One region of the Parabacteroides sp. AF21-43 genome, then DNA from elsewhere that is predicted to be linked to it. Evidence: riboswitches for the same ligand, from Rfam matches in the RefSeq annotation. Region 1 holds a riboswitch; each other region holds the start of a gene.
What was found. A riboswitch is a leader RNA that binds a small molecule or an ion and turns the genes downstream of it on or off. The one in region 1 is predicted to bind thiamine pyrophosphate.

Region 2: it holds a riboswitch for thiamine pyrophosphate, as region 1 does, so the genes downstream of both, DWX84_RS19810 (sulfide-dependent adenosine diphosphate thiazole synthase) here and DWX84_RS11195 (TonB-dependent receptor) in region 1, are expected to answer to the same signal.
Region 3: it holds a riboswitch for thiamine pyrophosphate, as region 1 does, so the genes downstream of both, thiD (bifunctional hydroxymethylpyrimidine kinase/phosphomethylpyrimidine kinase) here and DWX84_RS11195 (TonB-dependent receptor) in region 1, are expected to answer to the same signal.

Annotation. Positions count from the first base shown of each region.
Region 1 covers NZ_QTMG01000013.1:96,082-106,809, forward strand. The annotation lists gene infB (translation initiation factor IF-2) at 1-2,859, opposite strand, end outside; gene nusA (transcription termination factor NusA) at 2,880-4,145, opposite strand; gene rimP (ribosome assembly cofactor RimP) at 4,150-4,617, opposite strand; TPP riboswitch at 4,855-4,965, shown strand; gene DWX84_RS11195 (TonB-dependent receptor) at 5,008-7,206, shown strand; gene pnuC (nicotinamide riboside transporter PnuC) at 7,227-7,814, shown strand; gene DWX84_RS11205 (thiamine diphosphokinase) at 7,832-8,491, shown strand; gene DWX84_RS11210 (hypothetical protein) at 8,572-8,952, opposite strand; gene DWX84_RS11215 (DUF3868 domain-containing protein) at 9,004-10,488, opposite strand; gene DWX84_RS11220 (DUF3575 domain-containing protein) at 10,497-10,728, opposite strand, start outside.
Region 2 covers NZ_QTMG01000039.1:12,974-23,701, reverse strand. The annotation lists gene DWX84_RS19850 (ATP-binding protein) at 1-1,618, opposite strand, end outside; gene DWX84_RS19845 (AAA family ATPase) at 1,764-2,411, shown strand; partial or broken gene DWX84_RS19840 (glycoside hydrolase family 3 N-terminal domain-containing protein) at 2,470-4,799, shown strand; gene DWX84_RS19835 (hypothetical protein) at 4,885-5,289, shown strand; gene DWX84_RS19830 (DUF3440 domain-containing protein) at 5,286-6,587, shown strand; gene DWX84_RS19825 (ParB/RepB/Spo0J family partition protein) at 6,571-7,095, shown strand; gene DWX84_RS22025 (hypothetical protein) at 7,441-7,785, opposite strand; gene DWX84_RS19815 (hypothetical protein) at 7,859-8,767, opposite strand; TPP riboswitch at 9,167-9,263, shown strand; gene DWX84_RS19810 (sulfide-dependent adenosine diphosphate thiazole synthase) at 9,326-10,096, shown strand; gene DWX84_RS19805 (hypothetical protein) at 10,153-10,572, opposite strand; gene DWX84_RS19800 (DUF6769 family protein) at 10,643-10,728, shown strand, end outside.
Region 3 covers NZ_QTMG01000003.1:57,515-68,242, forward strand. The annotation lists gene cbiD (cobalt-precorrin-5B (C(1))-methyltransferase CbiD) at 1-1,603, shown strand, start outside; gene DWX84_RS03365 (BamA/TamA family outer membrane protein) at 1,756-2,985, shown strand; TPP riboswitch at 3,089-3,186, shown strand; gene thiD (bifunctional hydroxymethylpyrimidine kinase/phosphomethylpyrimidine kinase) at 3,181-4,029, shown strand; gene DWX84_RS03375 (thiamine phosphate synthase) at 4,022-4,618, shown strand; gene DWX84_RS03380 (thiamine phosphate synthase) at 4,609-5,337, shown strand; gene thiC (phosphomethylpyrimidine synthase ThiC) at 5,349-7,046, shown strand; gene DWX84_RS03390 (patatin family protein) at 7,087-7,923, opposite strand; gene DWX84_RS03395 (2-hydroxyacid dehydrogenase) at 8,025-9,023, opposite strand; gene DWX84_RS03400 (biosynthetic peptidoglycan transglycosylase) at 9,136-10,728, shown strand, end outside.

The DNA of each region.
Region 1 (10,728 bases):
GTTGAAGTTCGTAATATTCAAACCGCAATCCAAGCCAGCCACGACCTCTTTCGCATCGTCCTTGAAACGTTTCAAAGAGCCTAGCTCGCCGGCATAAATCACGATACCGTCACGTATCAAGCGGATCTTGTTCGTACGCTTGATCTTGCCTTCCTTAACCATACATCCGGCAACCGTACCGACCTTGGTGATCTTGAATACCTGCCGAACTTCCACATAAGCGGTAATCTCCTCCTTGATCTCCGGAGAAAGCATGCCTTCCATAGCGCTCTTCACCTCCTCGATCGCATCGTAGATGATAGAGTACAAACGGATCTCTACACCTTCCTTCTCGGCGTTTCTACGTGCTTGCAAAGACGGACGAACTTGGAATCCGATAATGATAGCGTTCGAAGCCGCTGCCAAAACCACATCCGACTCGGAAATCTGACCAACCGCCTTATGAATTACATTCACCTGAATCTCCTCGGTAGACAAACGGATCAAGGAGTCGGACAAAGCCTCTACGGAGCCATCCACGTCACCCTTCACGATCACGTTCAACTCTTGGAAGTTACCCACGGCGATACGACGTCCGATATCATCCAAGGTAAGCATCTTCTGCGTACGAAGACCTAACTCACGCTGCAATTGCTCACGACGGTTAGCGATCTCACGCGCCTCTTGCTCAGTCTCCAATACATTAAATGTATCACCGGCCTGAGGAGCACCGTTCAAACCGAGGATCAATACCGGCTCGGAAGGACCAGCCTTCTCCACCCGTTGATTACGCTCGTTGAACATCGCTTTGATACGTCCTTGATGAGTTCCCGCCAAAACGATATCTCCCATCTTCAACGTACCGTTCTCCACCAATATGGTAGATACATAGCCACGTCCCTTGTCCAAAGAAGACTCGATGATAGAACCAACCGCACGTTTTTTCGGATTCGCTTTCAAATCCAACAGGTCGGCCTCCAACAGTACCTTCTCCAACAACTCCTCGACACCGATACCTTTCTTAGCGGAGATCTCTTGACTCTGGTACTTACCCCCCCAGTCTTCCACCAAGTAATTCATATTCGCCAACTCCTCCTTGATCTTCTCAGGATTAGCATGTGGCTTATCGATTTTATTAATAGCGAAAACAATAGGAACACCGGCAGCCGAAGCGTGATTAATCGCCTCAATCGTCTGAGGCATCACATTATCATCAGCGGCCACGATAATAATCGCGATATCCGTCACCTTCGCGCCACGGGCACGCATAGCGGTAAACGCCTCATGACCCGGAGTATCCAAGAACGTGATACGGCGGCCATTCTGCAACTTCACGTTGTAGGCTCCGATATGCTGCGTGATACCACCAGCCTCACCAGCGATTACGTTCGCGCTACGGATATTATCCAATAAAGAAGTCTTACCATGGTCAACGTGTCCCATCACCGTTACGATAGGCGGACGGGCTACCCAATCCTCCTCGTTATCATCTTCCTCATCAGCGTTGATCGCCTCGACAACATCCGCGCTTACATATTCAGTCTTATAACCGAACTCCTCAGCCACGATATTGATCGTCTCCGCATCCAGGCGCTGATTGATCGAAACCATAAGGCCGATGCTCATGCAAGTACCGATAACCTCCGTTACAGATACGTCCATCATGTTCGCCAAGTCGTTGGCCGTAACGAACTCGGTCAGCTTCAATACCTTGCTTTCCAGTTCTTCCTGTTCCATCAACTCGTGCTCACGTTTCACAGCGGCGTCACGTTTATCACGACGGTATTTAGCCCCCTTATTATTCTTATTATTCTTGTTGGTCAAGCGAGCCAAAGTCTCCTTGATCTGCTTTTGAACATCCTCTTCACTAACTTCCGCTTTCACCGGCTTCTTCAAGCGAGGCTTACGGTCGTTATTCGGACGATCGTCACGATTCGGGCGCGGATAATTCGTACCCGGCGTATTATTCACGTCTACCCGATCTTTCTTGATACGTTTACGCTTCTTCTTAGCGTCACCTTCCTCACCCGGTTTAGCAGGAGCGTTCGGTTTAATCAAAGTCGGCGAATTCGGACTCTTATGAGGAGCGCCCGGACCGTTGCTATTATTACCCGGCCGATTGTTATTAAACTTTTGCTTCTCATCACGCTCTTTCCGCTTCTCCTCCTTCGTTTTCTTTTTCGGACGAGTCGATTGGTTAAGCGCATCCAAGTCAATCTTACCGGTTACCTTGATCTTTGACTCCAATTTAACCGAGTTCAAACGGAAAAGATTATCATCCTTTTCCTCGGTCTTCTCTACTTCCTGTTCCGGTTTCACACTTTCCACCTTAGGTTCCGCAACAACCGGTTGCTTCTCTACGGTTTTTTCTTTTTCCACTTCCACTACTATAACTTTTTCTTCTTTTTTCTCCGTGGGAGCCTGCGCAGGCTGCGCGGGTTTAACAGGAGCTTGAGCAGCGGGAGCGGCAGGCGCTTCCTTCACTTTCGGCTCTTCCTTTACCTTAGGCTCTTCTTTCACCTTCGGCTCCTCTTTAGCCTTCGGCTCTTCCTGCTGTTTTTTATGTTGTCCACCATCCAAATCGATATGACCCTTCATTACGATCTTAGGTCTGAATTCTTCCGGTATCACTGTCTTTATTTCCGCGGTCTTCTCTTCTTTCACAGAAGGAACCTCTTTCCGCATACGATCCGCCGCAAAATTACGATCTTTCTCTGGCAGATCCTTTCCAAACTCTTTTACGAGCAAAGCATACTGTTCATCACTGATCCTCGTGTTGGGATTATCCTCAACCGAGAACCCATTCCGGTGCAGGAACTCAACCACCGTGTTGATTCCCACGTTCAATTTTCTCTGTACTTGAATTAATTTTATAGGCATATCTAACTTTGTCGTAATACTTATTCGTTACCTTCATCTTCAAATTCCGCAGATAAGATAGCTAAAAGATCGTCCACGGTCTGTTCTTCCAGATCGGCACGTTCAATAATCTCATTGCGGTCCATAGCAAGGACGCTCTTCGCCGTATAGCATCCTATATTCTTCAGTGCGTCGATCACCCAGCTGTCGATCTCGTCGGAGAACTCATCCAAGTAGATATCCTCCTCGTCCGCTCCTTCGATATCACGGAATACGTCAATCGTATACTCAGTCAACATACAAGCCAACTTAATATTCAGACCGCCCTTACCGATCGCTAAAGAAACCTCCTCCGGACGTAGATAAACCTCAGCTTTCTTTTCCTCCTCATTCACACGGATAGAAGAGATCTTAGCCGGGCTTAAGGCACGCTGGATAAACAAAGAGAGATTTGAGGTGTAATTAATCACATCAATGTTCTCGTTTCTCAACTCGCGAACGATTCCGTGGATACGAGAGCCTTTCATACCTACGCAAGCGCCTACCGGATCAATACGGTCATCGTATGACTCGACAGCCACCTTGGCACGCTCTCCCGGGATGCGGGCGATAGCCTTAATCGTAATCAAGCCGTCATTAATCTCCGGAACCTCCAACTCAAACAACCGTTGCAAGAAGACCTTATCCGTACGGGAAAGAAGGATCTTCGGGTTGTTATTATAGTTATCCACACGTTGAACGATCGCACGTACGGTCTCTCCCTTACGATAGAAATCGGTCGGGATTTGCTCGGATTTCGGCAGTAGCAACTCATTACCATCGTCATCCAGCAACAGGATTTCTTTCTTCCACACCTGATAAACCTCAGCGGCGATGATGTGGCCGATTTTATCCTTATACTTAGCGTACAAGCTGTCTTTCTGCAATTCAAGTATCTTTGAAGCCAAAGTTTGGCGCAAGTTTAAGATCGCACGGCGTCCGAAGTCTGCGAAATGCACCTCGTCGGTCACTTCCTCGCCCACCTCACAGTCGGCATCGATTTTACGGGCCTCCGTCAACGTAAGCTGCAAGTTCTCATCCTCCAGTTCATCATCAGCCACAACCGTACGGTTTCTCCAGATCTCGAAATCACCTTTCTCAGGGTTGATAATCACGTCATAGTTCTCATCCGTGCCAAACATCTTGGCGATCACGTTACGGAACGAATCTTCCAAAACGCTAATCATCGTATCTTTATCGATATTCTTCAACTCCTTGAACTCCGCAAGGGTGTCAATCATACTGATTGTTTCCTCTTTCTTGGCCATAATCTTACTTGAATCTTATTAAGTATTTTGTATATTTTATTTCATCAAATGTATACGACTCATCCTCCACCACAGTCACCTTCCGCTTAGCGCCTTCCGGTTTCACCTTCTTCTCGACAGAGACAACCACACCGTTCTCGTCGGCAGATTTCAACACACCGGTCAGCTTCGAGCCGTTTTTCAACAGCATCTCCACCTCGTTTCCGATGTTCTTGACGTATTGGCGAAGTACCTTGAAAGGAGAAGTAATGCCGGCGGAGCCAACCTCCAGCTCATAATCCTCGACGTCACGATCCAGATGCTCCTCCAAATACCGGCTCAACTCGGCGCAATCATCAATGCTTACCGCTTCATCGTTATCAATTTCAACGACTATCAGGTTTCCCGGTTTAATCACCACGTCTACTAAATAATTGCTTGAAGAGGCTAGTTTTTCCTCTATTAATTGGCTTACCACTTTCTTTTCTATCATACACATATCTGTTAAGAACAAAAGAAGGGGACTACCCGCCCCCTCCTCAACTTCACTTAATCGCCCGCAAATATACAAAAAATCAATGAGTTCTCAAAATATCCTCATCTTTTTACAGAAAAAATTAATACGACACAAACCGGATTACTATCCATAGTAATCAGAATTAATATCTATAGAAATCTGATTTACTATTGATAGTAATATTTATTAACACTTTTATGCCTATCTTTGCTGCCGAATACGAAGGGGTGCTCGCAAAATCCTTCACGAAAGGAGCGGGCTGAGATCATACCCATAGAACCTGTACAGGTAATGCTGTCGTAGGGATTCATGCTTCTCCCATCCTTTCTATTCATCTATTTAGTTTTAAAGCAAAAAGATGAAAAGATGAAAAATGTATTGGTTATCTTGGCCGGCTCCTTGCTAGCTACAACCGTCAAGGCGCAAATGCCCAGTCCGGTCGACTCCTTGAAAATCTCAAAAGACGTATCTTTGGATGAAGTGGTTATTACCGCTACCAAAGTCGGGAAAGAAACCCCGGTAGCTTATAGCGACATCTCCAAACAAGAGCTAAGCAGCCGGAACAACGGGCAAGGTATCCCATTCCTTATCTCCCAATCCCCGTCTGTTATCATGACCTCGGATGCCGGAACAGGTATAGGTTACTCCGGTTTTCGTATCCGGGGTACAGACGCAAACCGTATCAATATCACGATCAATGGCGTACCGGTTAATGACTCCGAGTCTCATACCGTATTCTGGGCTAATATGGCCGATATAGCCTCCTCGGTAGAATCGATCCAGATCCAACGAGGCGCCGGAACCTCTACGAACGGAGCCGCAGCTTTTGGCGCTACAGTCGCCATGCAGACCGAGAAACCGTCCTTAAAGCCTTACGGCGAATATTCCGTATCAGCAGGTTCTTTCGGTACGCTGAAGCATACGGTAAAAGGCGGTACCGGATTACTTTACGATCATTTCGCTTTCGACGCCCGCTACTCCAATATCCGTAGCGACGGCTTTATCGATCGTGCCTCCGCCCGTATGAGCTCTTACTATGCCTCCGCCGCTTTCTATGCCGATAATACATTGATTAAATTCCAAGCCTTCGGAAACAGCGAGAAGACCTATCAAGCATGGAACGGTGTTCCGTCTTATTTACTTGACACAGATCGTAGCTATAATCCATGCGGAGAATATGAGGAAGATGGAGTGAAGAAGTTTTATAACAATCAGACGGATAATTATTGGCAACACAACTACCATTTAATGGCCAGCCAGCGTATCGGAGATTTCTGGAATATGAACCTGACCCTTCATTACACCGATGGTAACGGATATTACGAGGATTATAAATCGAAAGCCAAATTCAGCAGTTATAAGCTACCGGAATATATCGATCCGGAGGGTAATACCGTAAAAAAGACGGACCTTGTGCGCCGTAAATGGCTCGACAATTATTTCTATGGAGCCGTTTATAGCGCGAACTATCAACATGACAACACCCGCCTTACGCTGGGAACCGCCGTCAACAACTATGTAGGCGACCATTTTGGCCGGGTAATGTGGACCAAAAGCGCAAACGTCTTGCCACAACCGGATTACGAATATTACCGCAATACCGGTAAGAAATTAGACTACAACGCATACGCGAAATTGACCCAACGTCTTTCCCCTCTTTTCACCGGCTATCTGGACTTACAATACCGTGGGATCCATTACACCATTAAGGGAAACGATGACAAAGCCGAGGAAGAGCTGGACATTCATAAGAACTGGAACTTCTTCAACCCGAAAGCCGGTATAAACTTCCATAATAACGGCCATAACGCATTCGTCTCTTTCTCCGTCGCAAATCGGGAACCGAACCGTGACAATTTCACGGAGGCAGGCCCCGAAGAACGTCCTACCCACGAGACCTTATATGATTACGAGGCCGGTTATAGTTTTGGTAACAACCGTTTCCGGGTTGGAGCCAATCTCTATTTCATGGATTACAACAACCAATTGATCCTGACCGGCAAGATCAGCGAGATCGGCGAGGCCCTCACTTCCAATATAAAGGATAGCTACCGAATGGGCATCGAGCTTACCGGAGGTGTACAAATCACCTCTTGGCTGAATTGGAACGCAAACGTAACCCTCAGCCAAAATAAAATCAAGCATTTCGTGGAATACGTGGATAACTGGGATACCGGAGTACAAGAGATCAACGATCTAGGTACAACGAATATCGCTTTCTCCCCAGACCTAATCGCAAACAGCATGTTCGATTTCGCTTACAAAGGATTTATCGCTAGTTTCAACTCGCAAGTAGTAGGCCGCCAATACATAGACAATTCAAGCAGCAAGGATCGTTCCATCGATCCCTACTTTATCAATAGCCTACGTATCGGTTACGCCTTCCAGCCTAAGTTCATGAAAGAAATAACCCTAGACGTGACTATCAACAACCTCTTCAACGAGAAGTACGAGACCAACGCATGGGTATACTCGTATATCGAAAACGGCACACGTAAAAAGGATGACGGTTATTTCACCCAAGCTGGCACGAACGCCATGGCCAGGATCACCTTCAAATTCTAACTTAATTTTCAATTACTAAAATGGTTTGGCTAGAATACTTCGGAGTAATAACCGGTCTACTCTATCTCTTTCTAGAGATTAAACAACATAAGGCCATGTGGGTGGTGGGATTCCTCACCTCCCTCGTGTATGTATTTGTCTTCCTGTCCGCTAAGATCTATGCGGACATGGGATTGCAAACCTATTACGTAGGAATCAGCATATACGGTTTCTATCAATGGACCCGGAAGAAACATGAGACACACAAGGAAAACGACAGTCTTCCCTCCGACCGTATCCTATACACCCATCTGAGCCTTCCGCTTTTCGTGGGGATTATCGGAACATTGGCCGTTGTATTCGCCATCTTATGGTATCTCCTTCATCAATTCACGGACTCTCCCATCCCCGTAGGCGATGCGTTCACCACGTCGGTAGGCATTGTCGCTACTTGGATGCTGGCAAGGCGAATTATCGAGCATTGGATTTTTTGGGTAATCGTAAACCTCGTTTCCGTATATCTTTATTACCTTCGGGGCTTGTATCCGACGATGCTACTCTATTTTTGCTATGCGACACTAGCCATAGTAGGCTATTACAATTGGCGGAAGAAAGGGGAAGAGTTTTGAATTATGAATTTTGAATTATGGGAGATAATATGGAAAGTCTGGAAGGAGGATGTGTGATCGTAGCGAATGGGAGATTTCCTTCCGCTGAGTTACCCTTGAGATTATTAAAGGAAGCGAAAACGATTATCGCTTGTGATGGAGCCGTAAAGACACTTTATGAAAAGGGTATTCATCCGGACGCTATCGTAGGAGACTTGGACAGCATACCCGCCGGCCTGCGCGAACGCTACGCAGACCGAATCCATCATGTAGAGGACCAAGAGATCAACGACCTCACCAAATCCGTCCGTTTCGCCCATACCCAAGGCTATCGAGAAGTTCTCATATTAGGAGCTACCGGATTGCGTGAGGATCATACATTGGGAAATATATCCCTTCTTATGGACTATGCCCACTTATTCACGCAGGTGGAGATGTTATCCGACTATGGCCTTTTCACTCCTATCTTAAAAACAACAACCTTCGCTTCTTATCCGGGACAACAAATCTCCATTTTCGTTCTTTATCCCGAAGGAGAGATTAGTACGGAAGGACTCCGTTGGCCCATTCGCCGGCGAAAGCTCACCTCATGGTGGCAAGGAACTCTCAACGAGGCTTTGGGAGACCAATTCACCGTCACTCTCTCCCCGGATTGCCGGGTAATCATTTACAGGGAGGCATCCCATACAAAAGAATAGTCCTGAAAAGTATCACTACTTTCCAGGACCCTTACACCCCTCAACTTTACATGCTTAAATAAGAAGCGTTCGCTTCCTTATCAAGCAGATAATTTTTTTAACTCATTCTCTTTCCATTCGGAAAAACCTTCTACCCTATCCCTTATCTGGAACTGTAGCTTATCGTCGGCAACCAACTTCAGCACAGCCGTGGGAGAAAGCGGCAAATACATATCATTCACGGCGAAAAAAGCCTTCAGTAAGACCACATCATAGTCGCTGCGGATCACTTCTTTCTTTAATACAACCGGTACCTCCATCTGAGTCAGATAATAGGCTGAACGTTCGTATGCGCACCAAGCATCTCCTTCCAGATACAGATAGACACTGTTTGGATTATCTACCTCATGAGGCAGAACCAACTCTACTACATCTGATGCTTGTTCCATATAAAAGAAATTATTATTAATATTTGTCTTCATGACATTTACAAATTAAGTGCCTTCTGCCCTATACCTAGGGAGGAATAGCTATCATTTTACAGCGTTGAAACTATCAAATACCGCATTATCCTCTATTTTCTTGCGCAATTCCTCTAAATTTATCGCCGCGGCCTTTACACCCATATCCTGAGCCTGCTTCAATAGGGTCTCCGCTTCTGTCAAATCACCGGTCAACATACTTAACACTCCTTTTGCGTGAACCGCCTCCGGAGCGTTCCCCGCCTTCGCCAAATAGTTCTTAGCGGAAGCATAATCACCCTTGCCCATAGCGATATTCGCAGCGTTAAGATTCGCTACCGGATCATTCGGGAACATACGGACAGCAATATCAAATACATTATCATATTCGTCACTACCGATCTCATAGCTGTTAGCCACCGCGAACATCTCCCCTAAACTTAGCTGTTGCGGACGAGTCTTGATGATCTCACGCCCCTCATCCACCGTAAACTCACGCACCGTATAATCAATCTTATATTCCGAACGACGTAACGAAGGGAAAATATCTTTCAACACATAACGGAAAGCGGCGCCACCACCCAAGGCACGTAACTTAGCCTCCTTGCGATCCGGATCATCCGAGCTATCGATAATCGCCAATACCTCGCTACGATTCGGCACATTCGGATCGGCCTCTACCTTTTCCTTAAAACCGACCCAATCTTCCGGTTCCGAGCTCATCGTGAAAAAATCAGCCTTGAAGTCATTCTTCTGGCGGATATAGTCACGTAACGCTTTGACACGATTATCCGCCAATTTCTTATTACTAGCGTAAGAGCCTTCCGGTGAGGCATATCCTTTCAGTACGATACCTGTCGGTTTCACGTTCTTATCCTCTGTAACGGTACGGATCGTATTATTGATCTTCGCCAACTCCACCGCATTATTACGGAAATCAGGAAGAATCTGATATTTACCCACTTGGAAGTCCAAGAAAGCCGTACCAACTTCCGCACGATGCTTCTCCGTCTCTGCCATCGGCGTGATATAAGAGAATGTAGGCTGAACCTCATAGCGCTTATCCGGACGACGACGAATCTTGTCCGCGATCAATAACGGACTACCGGCCTCTTCCTTACCGCAACCGCATAGATTCGGGTCTAACACGACACGTGCGTCTTTCATCCAATCCTCAAAAGGCACGGCGGTTTTATAACTTACCACTTGATCTTCCTTATCGGCTTTCAAGATAGTATAATGAGGTACGTCGTTCAAATTATCTAAAGCGACCTCACGGTTATATACTTTCTGGCGGATACGTCCGTTCACCAAAATAGAAGGAAGCCCCTCTTTTTGCGAAGCCGACTCCAAGACGGGGGTCAGTTCCAAATAGCTACGGGATTTCACCGCATCGCCACTTACCGTCACCACGGCATCGATATACACCGAGTCGCCCTTCTGTACCACGTCGTTACAAATCACTTTAACCCCATCCGAGGCAGTCTGTCCCATGATTGCCGGAGACACGACGGCCATCATAGCCGCCATCATATATGTATTTATCTTCTTGTTCATCGCTTGGGTCATTTAATAAAATAAATAATAGAAATAGCGGCTTTCGTAACCCCGAAATAATCTTTCGTATCGCTTTTCAATACGGTTCCGCAAGTGGCACAAGGATATTTATCATAATCCAGATGCGCCCAACCAATACCCAGCACGGCTTCCATGCTCCACCGGTCGCTCAACAACCACTGATAGCCATAAGAAAGTCCGGCTCCATACAAATTACCTTGATACCGATGATTCTCCATA
Region 2 (10,728 bases), on a different contig from region 1:
GCAGTAGCAAATCATTGTTTTTATGGATGATATCTAAATAAGATTGACGCTCTACCTCATCATCAATCTCGGCGATTATATTTGAGAACCCGACGATAGCGTTCAGCGGCGTGCGTATCTCATGACTCATATTCGCCAAGAACGCGGACTTCAATTTATCAGCTTCCTTTACCTTGATTAGCTCGATCTCCTTTTCCCGTTGCTGGGTTATATTGGAGGTGTAGCTTACGATCCTGTTAGGCGTTCCGTCATCGTTGAATTTATAGGAGCGTACATTGGAGTTGAACCAGAATGTTTTGCCATTGAGGATACGCCTGTAAGCCGCTACGAAGTTATTGATCTTCCCTTGCAGGAGAGGTTTGAACTGTTTATTATATACCCGGTCAAAATCATCCGGATGGATTGAGGATTTATAGTCTTCTTGATTCTTGAAGTTGTAATCATGAATCGCTTTTAGCCCCTCATTATTATTAATGTCTTCATTGAGGCCAAAATCTACGGTCAATTTATCATTCTCTACATCGTATTCCCAAAGAATGGAATCCCCGGTATCTACCGATACTTTTAGCCGGGCTAGGCTATTTTCGATTTGTTCCCGCTTGATATGATTCTCGGTATCGTCGAATACAATATAAATATAGCCGAATATATTATCAAGAGAGTCTTTTAATGTGACTCCTTTTACCAACAGATGCTTTGTTTTAGAATCATGATGACTATCGTAATAGCCGTTTTGAGAAGCAACCTTGAAATCATAATTAAGTGGAAAGAATATATCTTTTCCGTTTTTGAGGCTTTGGTTTACATATTTCGGGATATTAGGATTCTCGAACATATTCAGTCCCACGGCCTGCTCACGGGTAACACCAAAAATATCGAGATCCGCTTGGTTGATATCTACCAACACTCCATTCTCATCATAAAGTTCGGCGCCCCAAGGCATCTTGTCGAAAATGATCTTGAACTTCGTCTCGCTTTTCATGACTTGCATAGCCGTATGCTCTACTAGTCCTTGAACTTCCCCTCTTTCAATGGCTATGGAAAGGATATCAGCCAACATATGTAAGTTCTCGATATCTAAGGCACTCCAGTTCCGTTTCTTTTTTACAGAATCAAAGCCGATAAATCCGGATGGTTTGCCTTGCTTGAAAATAGGGATGACTAATAAGGATGAAACCTCTTGCAAAATCAGAAGATGCTGCTCACTCTTCGTCTCTTCCGGCATTTTAGAGACATCATGAATAACGATATCCATGCCCTTTTTGATACTGTCGTACCACCAAGGAATCTCGTCTTGCGGGAGTTGACGCAGTAAATCCTCTCGCATAGAGATAATGCCATCACAAGTAACTTCATTCGTAAAGTCAACAGTATGAGTTTGTTCGTCAAATGTTCCGATATATACCCGATCCACATCGAAAAATTGTAAGATGCGGAATAGCGCTTGGTCAATAACCGAGTTTTCTTTGGCTCCAAGAAGAAGTGACAATACATCCGACATCGTTTTTCGCAAATCAATCATATTGGCCAAAATCAAGTCGGTCTTTTCATCTTCTACATCGGTCTTCTTGTCTATAGCCTCATCAAGAAATGTTGTATTGGAATGAATGTTATTCATGATAAATTGAGTGTACTAAATTTATTCGAAAACAAATGTAAGTATAAACTTTGATTATTTTTTGTTTTAGTGTTTATTATATTATTATCGTGGCTTTAAAAATAATTTTGTACGTTTGTAAGTGGTTGAATTAAACTTGAAATCTATGGATAATAAAATCATATTGACGATAGGCCGCCAGTTCGGAAGCGGTGGCCGCGAGATCGGACAACGTTTGGCGAAGGAGTTGGGTATCGGTTACTATGATAAGGAACTGATTACCGTGGCGGCCCGTGAGAGTGGATTATGCGAGGATGTCTTCGAGAAGGCGGACGAACGTGCCTCCAGTGGTTTATCGTACGCTTTTACGATGGGGTACTCTTCTTTTATGGGAGGGATGTTTACGCCTTATAATGATATTTTGTCTAATGACGGTCTTTTTAAGATACAGAGTGACGCTATCCGTAAATTGGCGGAGACTGAGTCGTGTGTTTTGGTAGGGCGTTGCGCTGATTATATCCTCCGGGATGATCCGGCTTGTTTGAGCTTCTTTATCCATAGTTCAGTGGAGAGCCGAGTCCAAAAGACCGTGGAAAGGCATGGTGTGACAGTGGAAGAGGCGAAGAACATGATGGAGAAGACTGATAAATCCCGTGCGGCTTACTATAATTATTATACGAATAAGACATGGGGAATGGCCTCTTCTTATAATTTCTCGATCGATGTATCCGTATTAGGGATCGACGAGACCGTGGAATTTATGAAAAGCTTTATCGAGCGCAGATTGAATAAGCGTCCGCCTCATTTCGGATAAATCGTATTCTTGAGAAACCATTATTGAATAGAGATTAACCTATTAAAACTAAGAAAGTATGCGAAAACCTTTTATTACTGTTCGGCTGACCCATGGTATGTTGGGCGCCTTGTTAGTTTCCACCTGTGCTTGTTCGGGCACGAAGTGGACGGAGGTAGAGAAAGATTCTATCCGTATCGTTACCCAGCAAGAAGGAGCTGTATTAGGATATTCGGCCAATTCGGGGGTGAGACTTCTTGCCGTTGACGGATATGCCTTCAAAGATCTGAATCGGAACGGGCGGCTTGATCCGTATGAGGATTGGCGTCTTACGCCCGAGGAACGTGCCGTTGATTTGGCCGGACAGTATCTACAGAGGAAATCGCCGGATTGATGCTTTATAGCGCCCATCAATCTATCCCCGGTGCCTCGAAAGGGTTTGGAACTTCTACCTACAATGGCAAATCTTTTGATGAGAGTGGAGCCCAGCCATCCGATCTTTCCGATGCGCAGCGTAAATTCCTCACCGAGGATAATGTTCGTCATGTATTGGTTACGAGAGTACAAAGTCCAGAAGTGGCGGCTCGCTGGAATAATAATGTGCAAGCTTTAGTGGAGGGCATCGGTCACGGTATCCCAGCCAATAATAGTTCCGATCCTCGCCATGGTACGGCTGCGGATACAGAGTATAATTTTGGTAGCGGAGGACAGATCTCCTTATGGCCCGGTTCTTTAGGTTTGGCGGCTACTTTCCGTCCGGAAATGATGAGACGTTTTGGTGAGATCGCCTCTGCTGAATATCGGGCGTTAGGTATCGCTACTGCCTTGTCCCCGCAAGTGGATATGGCGACGGAGCCCCGCTGGAGCCGTGTGAGCGGTACGTTTGGAGAGGATCCGGACTTGGTTACGGATATGTCTCGTGCGTATGTGGACGGTTTTCAGACTTCAACCGGTGGGAAAGAGATTCGTGACGGTTGGGGCTATGAGAGCGTAAACGCCATGGTAAAACATTGGCCGGGGGGTGGACCGGGTGAGGCTGGACGTGATGCTCATCACGGTTATGGTAAATACGCTGTTTACCCCGGAAAGAATATCGAGGAACAAAAGAAGCCTTTTGTGGAAGGCGCCTTTAAATTGGATGGAGCTACCGGCAAAGCTTCTGCGGTGATGCCTTATTATACGATTTCTGTTGGACTGAATCCGGATAGTGCGGATATTGCGAATAGTTACAACCGTTATCTGATTACGGATCAATTACGTGAGAAATATGGATACGACGGTGTGGTTTGTACAGACTGGGGAATCACGGGTGATGAGACGGGCATAGAGACCTTCGCCGGAAAACCTTGGGGAGCGGAGGAGCTTTCTGTTGCCGAACGGCATTACCGTATTTTGATGGCTGGCGTAGATCAGTTTGGTGGTAATAACGATAAAGGCCCGGTATTGGAGGCTTATAAGATGGGTGTGGAAGAGATGGGAGAGCCCGCCATGCGTGAACGTTTCGAGACTTCTGCCGTACGTTTATTACTGAATATCTTTCGGACAGGATTATTTGAGAATCCCTATTTAGACCCTGCCGAATCCCAAAAGATCGTAGGGAATCCTGATTTTATGAAGGAGGCTTACGATGCCCAGCTCGCTTCTGTCGTGATGCTGAAAAATAAGGGAAACGCCTTACCTATGAGTAAGGAGATGAAGGTGTATATTCCGAAACGTTATTATCCGGCGGTAGTCGGTTTCTTCGGAACGACTAGCGAGGCTCATAGGGATGATCCGGTGAATTTGGATTTGGTTCGTAAGTATTTTACGGTCGTTGATAATCCCGATGAGGCGGATTTCGCTATCGTCTTTATGACGAGCCCGATCAGTGGTACGGGGTATGATAAATCCGATCGTGAGAAAGGAGGAAACGGTTATATGCCTATCAGTTTACAGTATAATGATTATACCGCTACCTATGCCCGTAACCCAAGTTTGGCGGGGGGAGATCCGTTTGAGAATTTCACGAACCGTTCTTATAAAGGTAAGTCCGTGAAAACAGCTAATAAGCAGGATATGCTTTCTGTTTTGGAGACAAAGGCTAAAATGAAAGGTAAGCCTGTAATCGTATCTTTGGAGATGGATAAGCCCACGATTATGTCCGAGTTCGAGGGTTCGGCGGATGCCATTTTGGTGAACTTCGGTGTACAAAACCAAGCGGTCTTGGATATCATCAGTGGAAAAGCCGAGCCTTCCGCTTTGTTGCCTTTGCAGATGCCGGCAGATATGCGTATCGTGGAGGAGCAATTCGAGGATGTTCCCCGGGATATGAAATGCTATACGGACAGCGAGGGCCATCTGTATGATTTCGCTTTTGGTATGAATTGGAAAGGCGTTATCGATGATGAGCGAGTGACTAAATATAAATAGGGTAAATTACATTTTTGTGTTTTTGTGGTTACGGTATCTATATATAATGCCTAAATTTGCATGGTAATATTATTAAGTGCAGACCATGAAAATTATGACATTGCAGGGAACGGACAAATTGTTATATGAACTTGTCGCGCCTTTGGTCATGAATCCAGCCATTTTGCGACAAAATAACAATTACCCTTTTAAAACATCTCGTAGCCACGTTTGGTATATAGCCTTTCATGAAACGGCTGTTGTTGGTTTTATGCCTGTAAAAAAAGGACATATCTATTACTCTATAGACAATTATTTCGTGAGTGGTGACGATCCTTCGGTATTGAGTGAACTTCTTGAAGAAGTCATAAAGGATTTTTCATCTCAAGCTTCACTTATGGCTGTTGTGCATAAACGTCATGTAAAAGTGTTCTCACAAAAAAAGTTCCAGACATGTGTTGAGTGGAAAAATTATGATAAAATGCATTATTTACCGGAGGTAGAGTCATGATGCGAAGAATGGATGTGTACGAGGCGACAGAGAAAAGATTGAAGATCATTTTTGATTATTTCGATTACGTATACGTCTCTTTTTCCGGCGGAAAGGATAGTGGTGTACTGTTGAATTTGTGTGTAGATTATATTCGTAGATACGCTCCGGGACGAAAACTAGGTGTATTTCATATGGATTATGAGGTTCAATACAGCCAGACGACCGAATATGTGGAAAAGGTTTATGCCGCTAATTCCGATATCCTTGATATTTATCATTGTTGTGTTCCTTTTAAAGTCCAGACATGTACATCTATGTTTCAACAATATTGGAGACCTTGGAGCGAGGAGTGCCGGGATATCTGGGTTCGAGAGATGCCCCATTCATGTCTCCGGGCGAAAGACTTTGACTTCTTCAAGGAGGACATGTGGGATTATGATTTTCAGAATATGTTCCCTTTTTGGTTGTATCAACGGAAAATGGGCCGGCGTATATGTTGCCTTGTTGGTATCCGTACCCAAGAGAGTTTTAATAGGTGGCGGGCCATACATAGTGATAAGAATTACAGAAAACTAGCTAATTATAAATGGACTCGCAGAATGAATTATTCTATATATAACGCATATCCTATTTATGATTGGAAAACTCAGGATATCTGGATAGCGAACGGAAAGTTCGGTTGGCCATATAATCATTTGTATGATTTGTATTATCAAGCAGGGGTGCCTTTGTCCCGGCAACGTGTGGCGAGCCCATTCATATCCCAAGCGATATCCACACTGTTCATTTACAAAGTTGTCGATCCCGACATGTGGGGGCGGATGGTTGGACGTGTAAACGGTGTTGGCTTTGCCGGTATATATGGGAATACCTCCGCTATGGGATGGAGGGCTATCAAGTGCCCAGCCGGGTTCTCTTGGGAGAAATATATGTATTTTCTCCTAAATACCTTACCCGAAGAAACTCGTGAGAACTATTTGAATAAGTTAAGAGTCAGCCGTAAATTCTGGAGAGAAAAAGGGGGATGCCTCAGTGAGGAGACAATCGCTAAGTTACGGGCGGCTAATATTCCTATCATTGTGGAAGAATGTACCGCTTACCATACGGATAAGAAACCAGTACGGATGGAGTATATCGATGATATCAATATACCCGAGTTTAAAGAAATCCCTACTTACAAACGTATGTGTGTTTGTATTTTGAAAAACGATCATACATGCAAGTATATGGGTTTTTCCCAGACAAAACGAGAGAGGGATATGAGAAAAGAAGTAATGGACAAATATAATTTTTATAAGCATGGGAAACTTTGTTAGTCCGGCATATGGTGTTAGGGCTGTCCCTATAGAAAAAATTGTAGCCAACAGCTATAACCCTAATATCATGGCACCACCGGAAATGCGATTATTGGAACTTTCCATTTGGGAGGATGGCTATACGATGCCTTGCGTCTGTTATTATCTTGAAGAGGATGATTTATATGAGATAGTAGATGGTTATCATCGTTATCTGGTTATGAAGCAATCTCAAAGGATTTATGATCGTGAGAAAGGAATGTTGCCTGTAACGGTGATTGAGAAAGATATTTCAAACCGAATGGCTTCAACCATTCGCCATAACAGGGCTCGAGGGATGCACAACTTGGAACTTATGACGGAGATTGTTACGGAGTTGGTCAAATCTGGGATGTCTGATAAGTGGATCATGCGTAATATTGGAATGGATAAAAATGAGTTACTTCGGTTCAAGCAGATTTCGGGATTAGCTGAATTATTCCGGGATAAAGAATTCGGTTGGTCTGATGACTGGTCGGAAGAAGATTAAGCTTTTTACATTTCTCAATATGTTGAGGAGCAATTTGTTTGTTCGCCGATATATCGAGTATATAATGTTCTTTCCCTTCCAACTCAGAGTCTGTCCAAAGCTCGATAACCGAATTGCCTTTTGCCCGTAACCCTCCCATAATGGCGCTTTGCCCGAATCGTTCTCTCAATATGTCTTGCAACTCAAACAAGCAGGGAGCCTGTTTGGGCAAATTGGTTTTCACTACGGTTTGCGGAGTGATTGTAAAATTCTTCGCATCCGTTACTTGTCCCCAAGAACATACCACCACTAACAGCAGCGACAACATGATATTGATTTTTCTGACGGTAAAGCACATAACTTCTTTTATTTAAGATATTGTATCAAGGCATCGCATTGTTCCATATATCCTTGCAGCGTATCTGCCATTTGCGGCATTTCAGGAAGCAGTTCACCACATATCCGTTTGATGCCGGGTAGTTCCATCAATCCGGGAAAGCCTTTTCGCATCCATTCTTTCTTAGAGGGATAATCGTCCGGAAGATTAGTGTATAGCATTTGGTAGTAGCTGATGGATAATGCGATTTGTTGTATCTGTTTTGTCTCTCCTTCGGGGTATTGTTCCAGTTTGTTGATAGCTTCCGTAAACAGGGATCGCTGCATTTCGATGGTAGCCGGATAATCACCCAACAATACAAGTGTCTGTAACAAATAAATACGGCAAGTAGCAAGTTCCTGCTCAGTTAACGGCAGTCCGCTCAGGTACTCAAGCCCCTCTTTGACCTCAAGGAGAGAGCAGGCGTTCCGGTGGCAACGTGCCCGGTTCTTGTGCCTTCAGCCATTGGTGGCAAGCGAAACTGACCACGCAACGGTGGAGCAGGCGTGACGGATCATTTTCATCTCCTGTAAGGGAGGCATAACGGTCGGCTTCCGCAAAATCATGCTTTTCTATAAGCTTGTACATTATGCGTTTACAAAATTCTGGAAATAGAGATTCCTGTTTCTCTTTCCACTGGTTGTACGGGGTCTCCCAACCGGCAAGGAAAGACATTTCCTCTTCTTCAAAATCGAAATCCATCTCTTTCCCATAGGCTCCTGCCACTTCAAACGCTTCGGGAACTGCCAGCAGCCGGAGCAACGCTTGGATTCTTTCCGGTTCGGGTGCATTGTCATCGTCCAAACCTTCCACTACGCAAAGTAGCGGAAAGAACGCATACCAATGTCCCAGCGTATCGGCTCCTCTTTTATCCCCTTCGGCAAGTGCCTTAGAAGCTAAGGGAACAATTTGTTCCGCCAATTCCAAAGGGGCTAGTAGCCGAAGTTCCGCCTTTGCCGATACAGGAAGAACACCCATCTCAAGCAGCTTTTTCCATAACGCAGTCCCTGCGGTGACACAACACTTTCCGGAACAACCGTCCACATAAGTACCATCTTTCAAGAAACCGCCCTCTATGGCAAGCCGCCTCGCCTCGCTACGCTCCGGCTCAGGCAATTGCTCCGGAGGCAAAAGAGAGAGATAACCGAGTTGTTCCAGTTCATCACGAACCCGTAATACCGTGTACCCGCAGTCCAGTTGATTCTGGATTTGGTAAAGACTATAACAAATACTTTGTGCCAAAGGTGGAACAGGAGAGGCGGTCGCTGTTGTTATCACGGAATATTCCACCAAACTTTCTATAGCATGCATTGACATAATTGCAGTGATTTATAAGGATTAATATGAGTCCTATTGGTTGATAAATTGAAAACCAGAGATAGAAACTATAAGTTTGAATTACCTAATTACAAGATTTACAGATTTAATACCACTACGTTTATCGTAAGCAAAGTTACAGATATTTATTATTTGACCGATGATTTTTGCAAAGAATTTGCATTGCAACAAGGAAAAGACTAACATACCGTGATAATTATACTGATAACCTATGGTTTTATATGAATGTTATTGGCTATTGTACCCGATGAAATTGGTGGCAAATCTTCAAGGCATCTTATACATTATCCATCCGAATGACGGAAAAATTGAGGGGAAACATAGAAGTGGAACCTGAAGGTGTACAGTTATACTAATTTTTTGTACATTTGCTCCCGACTTTTCACATAGGGGTGCCCGAGTCATACGGGCTGAGATTATACCCATCGAACCTGATCCGGGTAATGCCGGCGAAGGGAAAATAAGGTAGAACTAGGAAATAAAGGGGGCGTTACCTCTATGTGCTCCCTGATGTTTAAACTTTAATTAGTTATTAAGATGGAACAGATTGTTTCAAGTGGAATCATTGACTCTTACTTCGAGAAGTTGAAGAGCAACTTGTCTGTGGATGTAGCGATCGTGGGAGGGGGACCTTCCGGTATCGTGGCCGCTTATTTCTTGGCGAAAGCCGGTAAGAAGGTGGCGTTGTTTGATCGTAAGCTGGCTCCCGGTGGAGGTATGTGGGGCGGCGCTATGATGTTCAACGATATCGTGGTGCAGGAAGAGGCTATGCCGATTATCAAGGAATTGGGCGTAAGCTATAAGGAAGGTGCTAATGGTACGTATATCATGGATTCGGTACATACCACTTCTGCTTTGATTTATCAGGCGACGAAGGCGGGCGCTACGATCTTTAACTGCTATTCGGTAGAGGACGTGGTGTTTCATAACGATGCCGTAGCCGGTGTGGTAGTGAACTGGGCTCCGGTAATCCGTGAAGGGATGCACGTGGATCCGTTGACGATCATGGCTAAGGCTGTCTTGGAAGGTACGGGGCATGATTGCGAGATTGCCCGTGTGGTAGCCCGTAAGAATGATATCCAATTGAATACACCGACCGGAGGCGTGATCGGCGAGCGTTCCTTGAATGTGGAGCTGGGTGAGCAGACGACGGTGGAGAACACGAAGGAGATCTACCCGGGATTATTCGTTTCCGGTATGGCCGCTAACGGCGTAAGCGGTAGCTTCCGTATGGGACCGATCTTTGGCGGCATGCTGATGAGCGGCAAGAAGGCTGCTGAGTTGATCTGCGAAAAACTTGGGAATTGAAAATTGAAAATTGAGAATTGAAAATTATAGATTGTTGTATCTTTAATTTTCAATTCTCAATTCCCAACGGTTTTTCCTTGTCTCAAGAATAAGAATCCCGTTATGATCAACGCCGTGGATAATCCCGTATAGAATACGGAAATGAAAGAATTCGGCAGTAAATGGAACGTGCGGATCGTGATCCCGAAAGCGATCATGAAGATCATGATAATCCAACCTTTCACGTCGAAGAAAGAGAACGGGCAATGTTTCCCGTTTTTCCGGGAGATCCGTTCGGAATGTTTATAGAAAAGCCGTTTAAAGACCAAATTGAAGAAAAGCAAGAAAACGATGGTCGCTTCCCCGATCTTGAATAACCAATAATGGGTATCGTTTAACCATGTGACGATACCGATGCGTAAGATATTGATACCGGCGAAAATCCATACGCAACCGGCGGTATATAATAATATCTTTTTATTTACTCCAAACTTCATCTATCTTTTTATTTACCGCAAACTTACAACATTCATGTAAAAAACGGAAAAATATCCTTATCTTTGTGCCATGCGTGAGAAAATGAAACAGAGGATTGTACAATACGTGGTGCTGATGGCCGGCATCTTGGCGTTGCTTTCTGTGGTTATCCCTCA
Region 3 (10,728 bases), on a different contig from region 1:
TGCAGACGCAATTCACCAAATGGAAAACAAAGGTATCCAACGGCTACTTGCCCTCAGTGGCGTGAACACCCTTGCCCCGCTCCGCCCTTATTGGCGATCGCATACCACTTGGTTCCGTATATTGGAGCGGGAGGAATCTTTGTCGTTGGCCGAGAAGCAGGGCTTCCCCCAAGAACGTCTGGTTTTCTATCGAGAAGGTGAGGATGAGTTAAAGTTGTTGGAGCAACTCCATCCGGATGCGATCTTGACAAAGGAAAGTGGTTTCTCCGGCTATTTTACGGATAAAGTGAACGCTGCCCGCCAATTCGGAATACCAGTATTTGTCGTGAAGCGTCCCGCATTACCGGAAACTTTCTACCGAGTGTATGGTGAAGACGGATTGCGCAAACAAATCGAACGCCTATTACCCGAATTCTTTCCCTTGAAAAGCGGATATACGACCGGAGCTTGTGCTACCGCCGCCGCAAAAGCCGCTTTATTGGCCTTATTATCAAGGAAGGAACAAACAGAAAGCCAGATAACATTACCCTCGGGAGAACAGATAACGTTGCCGGTAGCCTATACCGAATGGGCCGGGTGTTCCGCCACCTGTACCGTGATCAAGGAGTCTGGGGATGATCCGGACGTGACGAATCATAGCCGGATCCGGGTTACTGTTCAATTATCTCTCGATGCATCCGGTTGTGCCATCGCCGTGGCAGAGTCGTGCCACGGTGATGGCACAGCTGTGCCAAGCCGATGGCACAAGCGTGCCACGGTAATGGCACAAGAAGAATATTGTCAAGAAACAGAAAGCGACGATACGGGAAGAGTCATCTTCCAAGCAGGTGAAGGAGTCGGAACCGTGACTCTTCCGGGACTCGGCTTGAAAGTCGGCGGCCCGGCTATAAACGCCACGCCCCGTAAGATGATCCGGCAAGAGCTGATTCCACTCCTGCCCTCACCCGATTCCGTCGCTATTGTCACGGTCTCGGTTCCCGGTGGCGAGGAGTTGGCGAAACGTACCTTCAATCCGAAACTTGGAATTATCGGGGGAATCTCCATTATCGGGACATCCGGAATCGTGCGTCCTTTCTCATCGGACGCTTTTATCGCCTCGATACGGAAAGAAGCCAGTGTCGCCAAAGCGATAGGTTGCGAGACGTTGGTTATTAATTCCGGGGCGAAGAGTGAACGCTACCTTCGGAGCTTATACGCTTCTTTGCCTCCACAATCATTCGTCCATTATGGGAACTTTATCGGAGAGACGCTAAAGATCGCTGCCGATTTAGGTTTCAAGCAGGTTATCTTAGGTATCATGATCGGCAAGGCGGTGAAACTTGCGGAAGGTTTCCTGGATACACACAGCAAAAAAGTCGTCATGAACAAAGGCTTCCTTCAAGATGTAGCGAAAGAAGCAAAATGCGAGGAGGCGACCGTAGATGCAATCAATCGGATTACGTTGGCCCGTGAATTATGGGAGCTTCTTGCGGAAAAAGAACAAAATCGTTTCTTCCCATTACTTTTACAAAAATGTAAATCGTATTGCGCTCCTATCCTTCCCGACGGCGAACTAACCTTGCTGTTAATATCCGAAGAGGGCAAGGTCTTGTACCAATCTTAGCTGTAGAGACGCAGCACGCACGCTACGTCTCTACACCCCCCAGACTGTAATAGCATTTCTTTTTAGCTGTTTATTCTTTTTTATTAGGGATTCTTTAAGAATACATATTAGGAGGATTTCGTACTTTTGCCCTCTAAATATTGATTAAAATAATGTTTAGATATCTTTTAATTTATATGGCCTGCCTTCTATTCGCCTTTTCCGTAAAGGCGCAAGGTATTTCCAATGACACGATTCCAAAAGAAGTGCTGATGCTGGACGGTAAGCCTATGACCGAAAAGCAAATACAACGTTATCATAAACAATTACATAAAGACTCCATACGGGCCAACAAAAGGATCTGGTGGTCTATCCTTGGCGGACCGTCTTACACGCCGGAAGCCTCCTTTGGCGTAGGTGGCGCGGTTTTGGCTAGCTTTCGCTTAAACAAGAATGATACGATATCCCAACGATCGTTTATCCCTGCGGGATTTAACATCACCTTAAACGGGACGTTCGTTTTTGCCGGTGCCGGCACCTTATTCTTCAACGAGAATCGCTTCCGTATTTATATCAGTTACGGTTATCGGAACGAACCTTCGCATTATTTCGGGAAAGGCTATGAGACGATCGAGCAAATCGAGAAGAGCGACTCGACAACGAAATTCCATAAGAGTTCTTTCCAACTATATCCCCGTTTCGTATGGGAAGTTAGGCCTCATTTATATACGGGTCCTCTTTTTGATATTAATTTCAGCAAATCAGATGATATCAACCCGGTGATGGCCGAAGATCCTTATTTCAATAAGTTCAAACGAGATTATGTCAATATCGGTGTCGGCGGCTTGATTCAATACGATACACGAAATGACGTGGCGACCCCAAGTTCCGGTATGTTACTAAGCGCGATCGCTAAAGTGTATGGAAAGTATTTAGGCGGTGCATATAATTATGAGATGTTCGAGTTAGAATACCGCCAGTTCCAGCAAGTATTTCGTCCTCGTAGCACCTTGGCATGGATCGCCAAGACACAAATCGGTGTGGGAAACGTTCCTTTTACGGAGCTTCCTTCGTTTGGCTCTCCTTTCGATCTTCGCGGATACTATTGGGGCAAGTACCGTGACAAGACCATGGCGTATGGGATTCTGGAGTATCGTCATATGTTCGGCAGCGTGGAGAAATATAAGAGCGGTAATTTCTGGGCGAAGTGTGGTTTTGTTGGCTGGGTCGGCACGGGTACGATCGGAAACGCTCCTATCGTAGACTGGAATAAATGGAAGTTCAACTACGGCGTAGGCTTACGTATCCAAATGCAACCCGGCAAGAACTTCCGCCTAGACGTAGGCAAAGACCCGAACCAAAAAGGGATGGCGGTTTATATGAATATGACGGAAGCCTTCTAAAACCAGAAGGCTCCCGTCTACGATCTATGGAAGTATAACCTTGCGTTAAAATTATCGTTTGAAAGCCGGAAATATCTTAATATCGATTTTTTTCACTAAGTTTGCGTCATCGAAGGGGTGCCATACTATATGGGCTGAGATCATACCCTTACTACTTGATGCGGGTAATGCCGCCGTAAGAAAAACGAATGTTAAATGGATAAAAATGAAACGTACCGTTATCCGGTAGCTTTAACGATCGCGGGCTCTGATAGTGGCGGTGGTGCCGGAATACAAGCGGATATTAAGACTTTTTCCTCGCTGGGTGTTTTTGGAGCCTCGGCGATAACGGCTATAACCGCTCAAAACACACAGGGGGTGCGAGGGATCCAAGCGATCTCTCCCGAGATTTTGAGAGGACAAATCGAAGCTATTCTTGAGGACTTCATCGTAGATGCCATAAAAATAGGGATGCTACATAACAAGGATGCCGTAAAGGTTGTATCTGAGACTTTACCTTCCTTCCGACGAACTTCTATCATTTTAGATCCGGTGATGATATCCACGAGCGGAAGTAAATTATTGGAGGATGACGCCATCCGAACCATCATGGATGAGTTGTTCCCTAAAGCGACACTGCTTACTCCGAATATTCCCGAGACGGAATATCTTTCCGGTATAAAAATCAATAACGAGGCGGATATCTTATGTGCCGCCCGGAAATTGCAGGAAAAAGGATGTAACGCTATATTGATCAAAGGGGGGCATATTCCCGGAGTAGAAACGGTGGATCGGTTATTTATCAATGAGAATAATCCGATTTGTCTGGTCTCGCCAACAGTGGAGACCTTCAATACCCATGGAACGGGCTGTACGCTATCGTCCGCCATCGCCGCTTATATGGCACTCGGCCATTCATTGGTGGAAGCCGTACGATTAGCCAAGGAATATATGAATAACGCGCTCGTTCACGGGGCAAATGTATGCATGGGAAAAGGGCACGGACCTGTAAACCACTTCTTCTCACCCTCTGCCCTTCATAAAATCCGATGGAATCATGAATAAGCTGGTCGTAATTACTACACCTTATTTTTTCGCGGATGAAGCTTCTTTGATCGAACTTCTATTCGCGGAAGGAATGTCTCGTTTACATCTACGTAAACCGGATTGTAAACGTGATGAATTGGAGGGCTTATTGGATAAAATCTCTCCGGCTTATTACGACAGGATCGTTCTTCATGATTGGTTTACCTTGGCAGAAGAAAGGGCTTTAGGAGGAGTCCATTTGAACAAGAGGAACCCGGAAGCTCCACCTTTATATAAAGGCAGTATAAGTCGTTCTTGCCATAGTCTGGAAGAGATTATCGAGTATAAACCGGTATGCGACTATGTATTCCTTAGTCCGATCTTTCAGAGTATATCCAAAGAAGGATATGGTAGCGGATTCCCCTTAGATGGATTGCGAAATGCGAAGGGCATCATCGATGATAAGGTGATCGCCTTGGGAGGAATCTGCTCACAAACAATAACGAAATTAAGAGATATCCCCTTCGGCGGTGTCGCCGTTCTCGGGGCCCTTTGGGGAAACGATCCCTCCCTTCTTGTTGCGGATCAACTCATAAAACAATTCAAACGATTACAAGTATGGCCTTAAATTATTATTTCGGATATGATGAGAATGGAAGAGTCGGTCGGAGAACAACCGGATTACGCCCTCCTTTTGGTGGGAGTAACCGCTTGATGTTTATAACGCATCGTACACCTAAATATACGGAATGCGACGAGGTACGCATGGCAATCCAAGGAGGATGTTCGTGGATACAATTGCGTATGAAAGACGGGATCTATGAGGATACCGTACGTAAATGTGCCACTATCTGCGCGGACGAATGTGAGCGAATCGTGGATTTCTGCGTAAACGATGATCTGGAAGCCGCCGTGACATGTGGCGCTACGGCTTGTCATCTAGGTAAGAATGACATTCCCTTGGATATCGCTTGGGAAGTACTGAAAGACAAGTTGGATTCCAATGCCATCTTCTATATCGGGGCTACGGCTAACACGTTCGAGGATATCCGGCTGGCCGTAGAACGAGGCGCCTCGTATATCGGACTAGGGCCGTATCGCTTTACGGGTACCAAGAAGAATTTGAGTCCCATCTTAGGTCTGGAAGGTTATCGTAAAATTATCGTTCAATGTAAGGAGGCTGGCATTGATATTCCTATCTTTGCGATAGGTGGTATTACGTTGGAAGACGTAGGCCCTTTGATGGAGACGGGTATAACCGGAATCGCTGTTTCGGGCGCGATTATCAATGCCCCCGATCCCGTGGAGGAAACCCGCCGGTTTATAGAGGAAATCAATAAGTACTAAACTAAATACATATGGCTACTAAAAAGAATATGCGTATTTCCTATCCGTCCTCGGAAAAGATTTATGTCCCGGGCGAGATCAATAAGATCAAGGTTGGTATGCGTAAGATTAAATTGTTGGACACGGTAACCTTGGATGAGCATGGAGAGCGAATCTTCAAGAAGAACAATCCGGTAATCGTTTACGATACGAGCGGCCCGTATTCCGACCCCAAGATATCGATTGATATCGCTAAAGGACTTCCTCGTATACGTGAGGAGTGGTACGGTAAGCGTAAAGATGTGGTTCAATTGCCGGAATTGACTTCCGCTTATGGCCGTGAGCGATTGGCGGACGCGAGTCTGGATTCCCTGCGTTTCCCCAAGCGATACTTGCCTTTCCGGGCTAAAGAGGGTAAGAATATCACCCAGATGTATTATGCGAAGAAGCGCATTATCACTCCGGAAATGGAGTACGCGGCGATTCGTGAGAACCAGCAAATCGAGGCTTTGGGACTGAAGTCTTATATCACGCCGGAGTTCGTCCGCAAGGAAATCGCCGCCGGTCGCGCGATCATCCCGGCGAATATCAATCACCCGGAAGCCGAGCCGATGATTATCGGTAAGAAGTTCTTGGTAAAGATCAATACCAATATCGGCAACTCCGCTCTTTCCTCCGGTATCGACGAGGAGATCGAGAAGGCGATATGGAGTTGTAAATGGGGCGGAGACACGTTGATGGATCTCTCTACCGGCGATAATATCCATGAGACGCGCGAGTGGATTATCCGTAACTGCCCGGTTCCGATGGGTACGGTTCCTATTTATCAAGCCTTGGAGAAGGTGAATGGTAAGGTAGAGGACCTTTCTTGGGAGATCTATCGGGATACGTTGATCGAGCAGGCGGAACAGGGCGTGGATTATTTCACGATCCACGCAGGTTTGTTGCGTAAACATGTGGAGCTGACGGCGACTCGCCTGACGGGGATTGTCTCCAGAGGTGGATCGATCATGGCCAAATGGATGCAGCTTCATGACGAGGAAAACTTCCTGTACACACATTTCGCCGAAATCTGCGAGATACTAAAGGCATATGACGTGGCGGTCTCTATCGGAGACGGGCTTCGTCCGGGTTCTATCTATGACGCGAACGATGCGGCGCAATTCGCCGAGCTTCACACGATGGGAGAACTGACGAAAATAGCTTGGGAGCAGTTCGTACAAGTGATTATCGAAGGCCCGGGCCATGTTCCCATGAATAAGATCCATGAGAATATGAAGGAACAACAGTATGCCTGCCATGGAGCGCCGTTCTATACGCTGGGCCCGTTGACGACCGATATCGCTCCTGGATACGATCATATCACGTCGGCTATTGGTGGTGCGCAAATCGCTTGGCATGGGACGGCTATGATCTGCTATGTTACGCCGAAGGAACATTTGGGATTGCCGAATAAGGAAGACGTGCGTAATGGGGTGGTCGCTTATAAGATAGCGGCGCATGCCGCTGACTTGGCGAAAGGGCATCCCGGCGCTCAAGTACGTGATAACGCGTTGAGCAAGGCCCGTTTTGATTTCCGCTGGAAAGACCAGTTCAATTTGTCCTTGGACCCGGAAAGGGCTTTACAGTATTATAAGGAGAGTGCTGTTACGGATGGAGAGTACTGTACGATGTGCGGTCCTAATTTCTGCGCTATGCGGTTAAGTAAGGATTTGCAAGGTTGTAAATAAAATACTGTTTTGAGGGGATGAGACGGGGCATGCCCCGTCTCTACAATTGAGTGATTTGTCTTCCGCATTCGTAGCCTTCCTCATATAGTTCTTCCAGTTTCTTTGTGTCGCTTCCGGTACGGCCGACTTTAATTGGGTTTTGCGGACGGATGATGAAGGCTTTTCCTTCGGCCTCCAGTTGGTCTATGTAATCCAAGACCTCGTTGTACTGCCGGTATCGTAGTCGCAACTGTTCCCGGATCGCCGGGTATTTGTTATAAATAAAGCCGGGAAGGTAAAAATCTTTCTCTTCTTTCCGATAGCCTTTGTTACGGGTAAGGATGATGACGTTCTTGGAGAAGCCGTCAGCGATAGCCCGTCGGATAGGGATAGCGTCGCATACGCCTCCGTCGACCATCGGTATCCCGTCTACATACGTAATTGGACAGAGGATCGGTAATGTGCAAGATGCTTTACAGATATCCACCAAACGTTTCTTATCTTTCTTCTCCTCGAAATATTCCGCTTTACCCGTCAAGCAATTGCTCGTGACCATAACGAACCGATCCTTGGACTTGAAATAGGTATCGTAATCCAACGGATAATACAAATCCGGATAGACATAAAACAAGAAATTCAGATCGATATATCCCCTTCCCCGTAAGAAATGACGAAGACCTATGTAATTATATTTCTTCAATAGGTCGATATTGCTAAAACGGGAGCGTCCCCGCTGGCGGGAAGCATACGAGATTCCGTTACTCGCGCCCGCCGATACTCCGATCGTATAAGGAAACCAAATATCATGATCCATAAAATAATCCAATACTCCCACCGTAAATATGGCACGCATTCCGCCACCTTCCAACACCAAACCTGTCTGACTATCTATTTCCATATATATACCTCTGAATTAAAAAAGCCATTGCTGGGTTCCCACCAAGCAATGGCCACAAAAATATAATAAATCAGCGATAAATAATAGTTCCTTTTTAGAATTTACTTGGTCACTTCGTTCACTAAGGGACGGCCTTCCTCGAAATCCTTGATGTTCCGCAAGGTAGTCTCGGCGATATTATGCAGAGCCTCTTTCGTGAAAAACGCCTGATGGGAAGTAACGATCACATTGTTGAATGAGAGCAGACGGGCCAAGACATCATCATCGATAATCTTATCCGATTTATCCTCGTAGAAATAGTCTCCCTCCTCCTCGTAGACATCCAATCCGGCGGCAGACACTTTCTTGGTCTTCAATCCCTCGATCAAGGCGTTGGTATGAATCAGTAACCCGCGTCCCGTATTGATAATCATTACGCCGTCTTTCATCTTGGCGATCGAATCGTCGTTGATCAGATAACGGGTCTGGTCAGTCAACGGGCAATGCAAGGAAATGATATCGGACTCTTTGTATAACTCGTCTAAAGAGACATAGGTGATCCCTTCCTCCTTGGCGAATTTCTCATCCGGATACAGGTCGTTTGCCAATACACGCATCCCCAATCCTTTTAAGATATGAATCAATATCTTGGCGATCTTTCCGGTACCGATAATACCGGCGGTCTTGCCATGCATATCAAATCCCATCAAGCCATTCAAGGAGAAGTTGCCATCTCTCGTACGCCAGTATGCCCGGTGTATCTTACGGTTTAACGATAACATCAAGGCCAACGTATATTCAGCGACCGCATAGGGTGAGTAGGCCGGTACGCGTACGACCGGTAATTTCCCCCTGGCGGCATTCAAATCCACATTATTAAAACCGGCGCAACGAAGCGCCAACAATTTCACACCATTGGCAACCAAAGCGTCTATTACGGCGGCATCAGCCGTGTCGTTTACGAAAATACATACTGCGTCTACCCCTTGGGTTAAGACGACATTATTGATATTCAAATGTCCTTTATAGTAACGAATATCGAACTCATACCGCTCATTGATCTTATCGAAAGAAGCGATGTCGTAGGGTTTAGCACCAAAAAACGCGATCTTATACGCCATATAACTTTAGTTTTTTAATATAACTAAATTAAGTCCTTGATTGTTTATCGAAAAAGAAATCCATTCGTTTAATTATAGTACTTTTGTCCGCTGGGTAACAATATAGATGAGCATGAATCAATCCCATAAAAGATCTTTTATAGCAGTTCTTATTTTTATTGGCTTTCTCTTGTTTATGGCATTTTGGGGCATCGACCTGATCTTAGGGGCGTATGCGGGACATAAATTGAGTAAACTTGCCGAAAGGCATCATCTTGACATACGCTATGATAAGATCCGGTTGATGGGGCTGAGTACCGTACGTATGGAGGGATTGACCGTTATCCCGGTTGACGCTGATACGTTGATACATGCGGACAGGCTTCAAGCGAAACTGGAGCTTGGCAGATTATTGCTACTTACCCCTTCCATAGAGAGTGTACAAGCGGATAATTTGCATATTCATTTTATTAAGAAGGGAGAGAGAGCTAATTTTGATTTCCTTTATAAACCATCGAATCACCCAGGTGAGCCAGTGGAAACAGCTGTAGATGATAAGGAACGGGATTACGCACGCAAGGCTGAACGCTCCCTTAGTCTACTTTTCAATTTATTGCCCGGAAATGCCTTGGTACATGATTTATGTGTTTCTTATAGTAATAAAGGAGATGAACTAATACTAGAGATACCCGAACTCAATCTTGCTAACAATCAATTCTCTACGCATATAAACAGCACGGAGAATGGAGTTCGTAGCGAATGGATTTGCGAAGGCTCTCTCTCTGATAAGGAGCGACTCGTGAAAGCCCGTCTCTACGCCGACGAGCATACGAAGATTCCTCTTCCTTTTCTGGAATATCGTTGGGGGGCATCGGTACGTTTCGACACCTTGGCCTTCGAGCTTAAGGGACCTAAAATAGAAGAAGACATACAATCCTTACTCGGAAGCGCCTATGTGAGCGGGCTTACCATCCACCAAGAGCGTATATCTCCGGACACGGTCTTACTGGATAAAGGCTCTATACACTTCCGGACAAACATCGGTAAGAACTATATCGAATTAGATAGCGTCAGTGATATCCGGTTTAATCATCTGGATTTCCATCCTTATCTGAAGATCGTTAAAGATTCCAGTTGGCAAATCATGGCCTCTGTGAATAAAAGGGATTTCCCTGCGGATCAACTGTTCTCCTCCCTGCCTAAAGGCTTATTCTACAATCTGGAAGGCCTGAGAACAAAAGGTACCCTCTCCTATCATTTTCGATTGGATCTGGATTTCGGACAGGTAGACAGCTTGATCTTGGAATCTACTTTGAAAGCGAAGGACTTCCAGATCCTTGCCTATGGGAATACGGATTTGCGGAAGATGAATGAGCCATTTGAATATACTGTCTATGAGCAAGGCGAGCCGGTACGCTCTTTCGAGATCGGTCCGGCGAATCCCTCTTTCCGCCCGTTCAACGCCGTATCCCGTTATCTTCCTTTAGCGATCATGCAGAGTGAGGATGCCGGCTTCTTTTATCACAACGGTTTTATTCCAAGCGCTATCCGGGAATCGTTGATACAGGATATCAAGGAACGACGTTTCGCCCGTGGCGGCAGTACGCTCAGCATGCAATTGGTGAAGAATGTATTCTTGAGCCGTAATAAGACGATCGCCCGCAAGCTGGAGGAAATGTTAATCGTATGGCTGATCGAGAGCGATCATCTGACCTCTAAAGAGCGG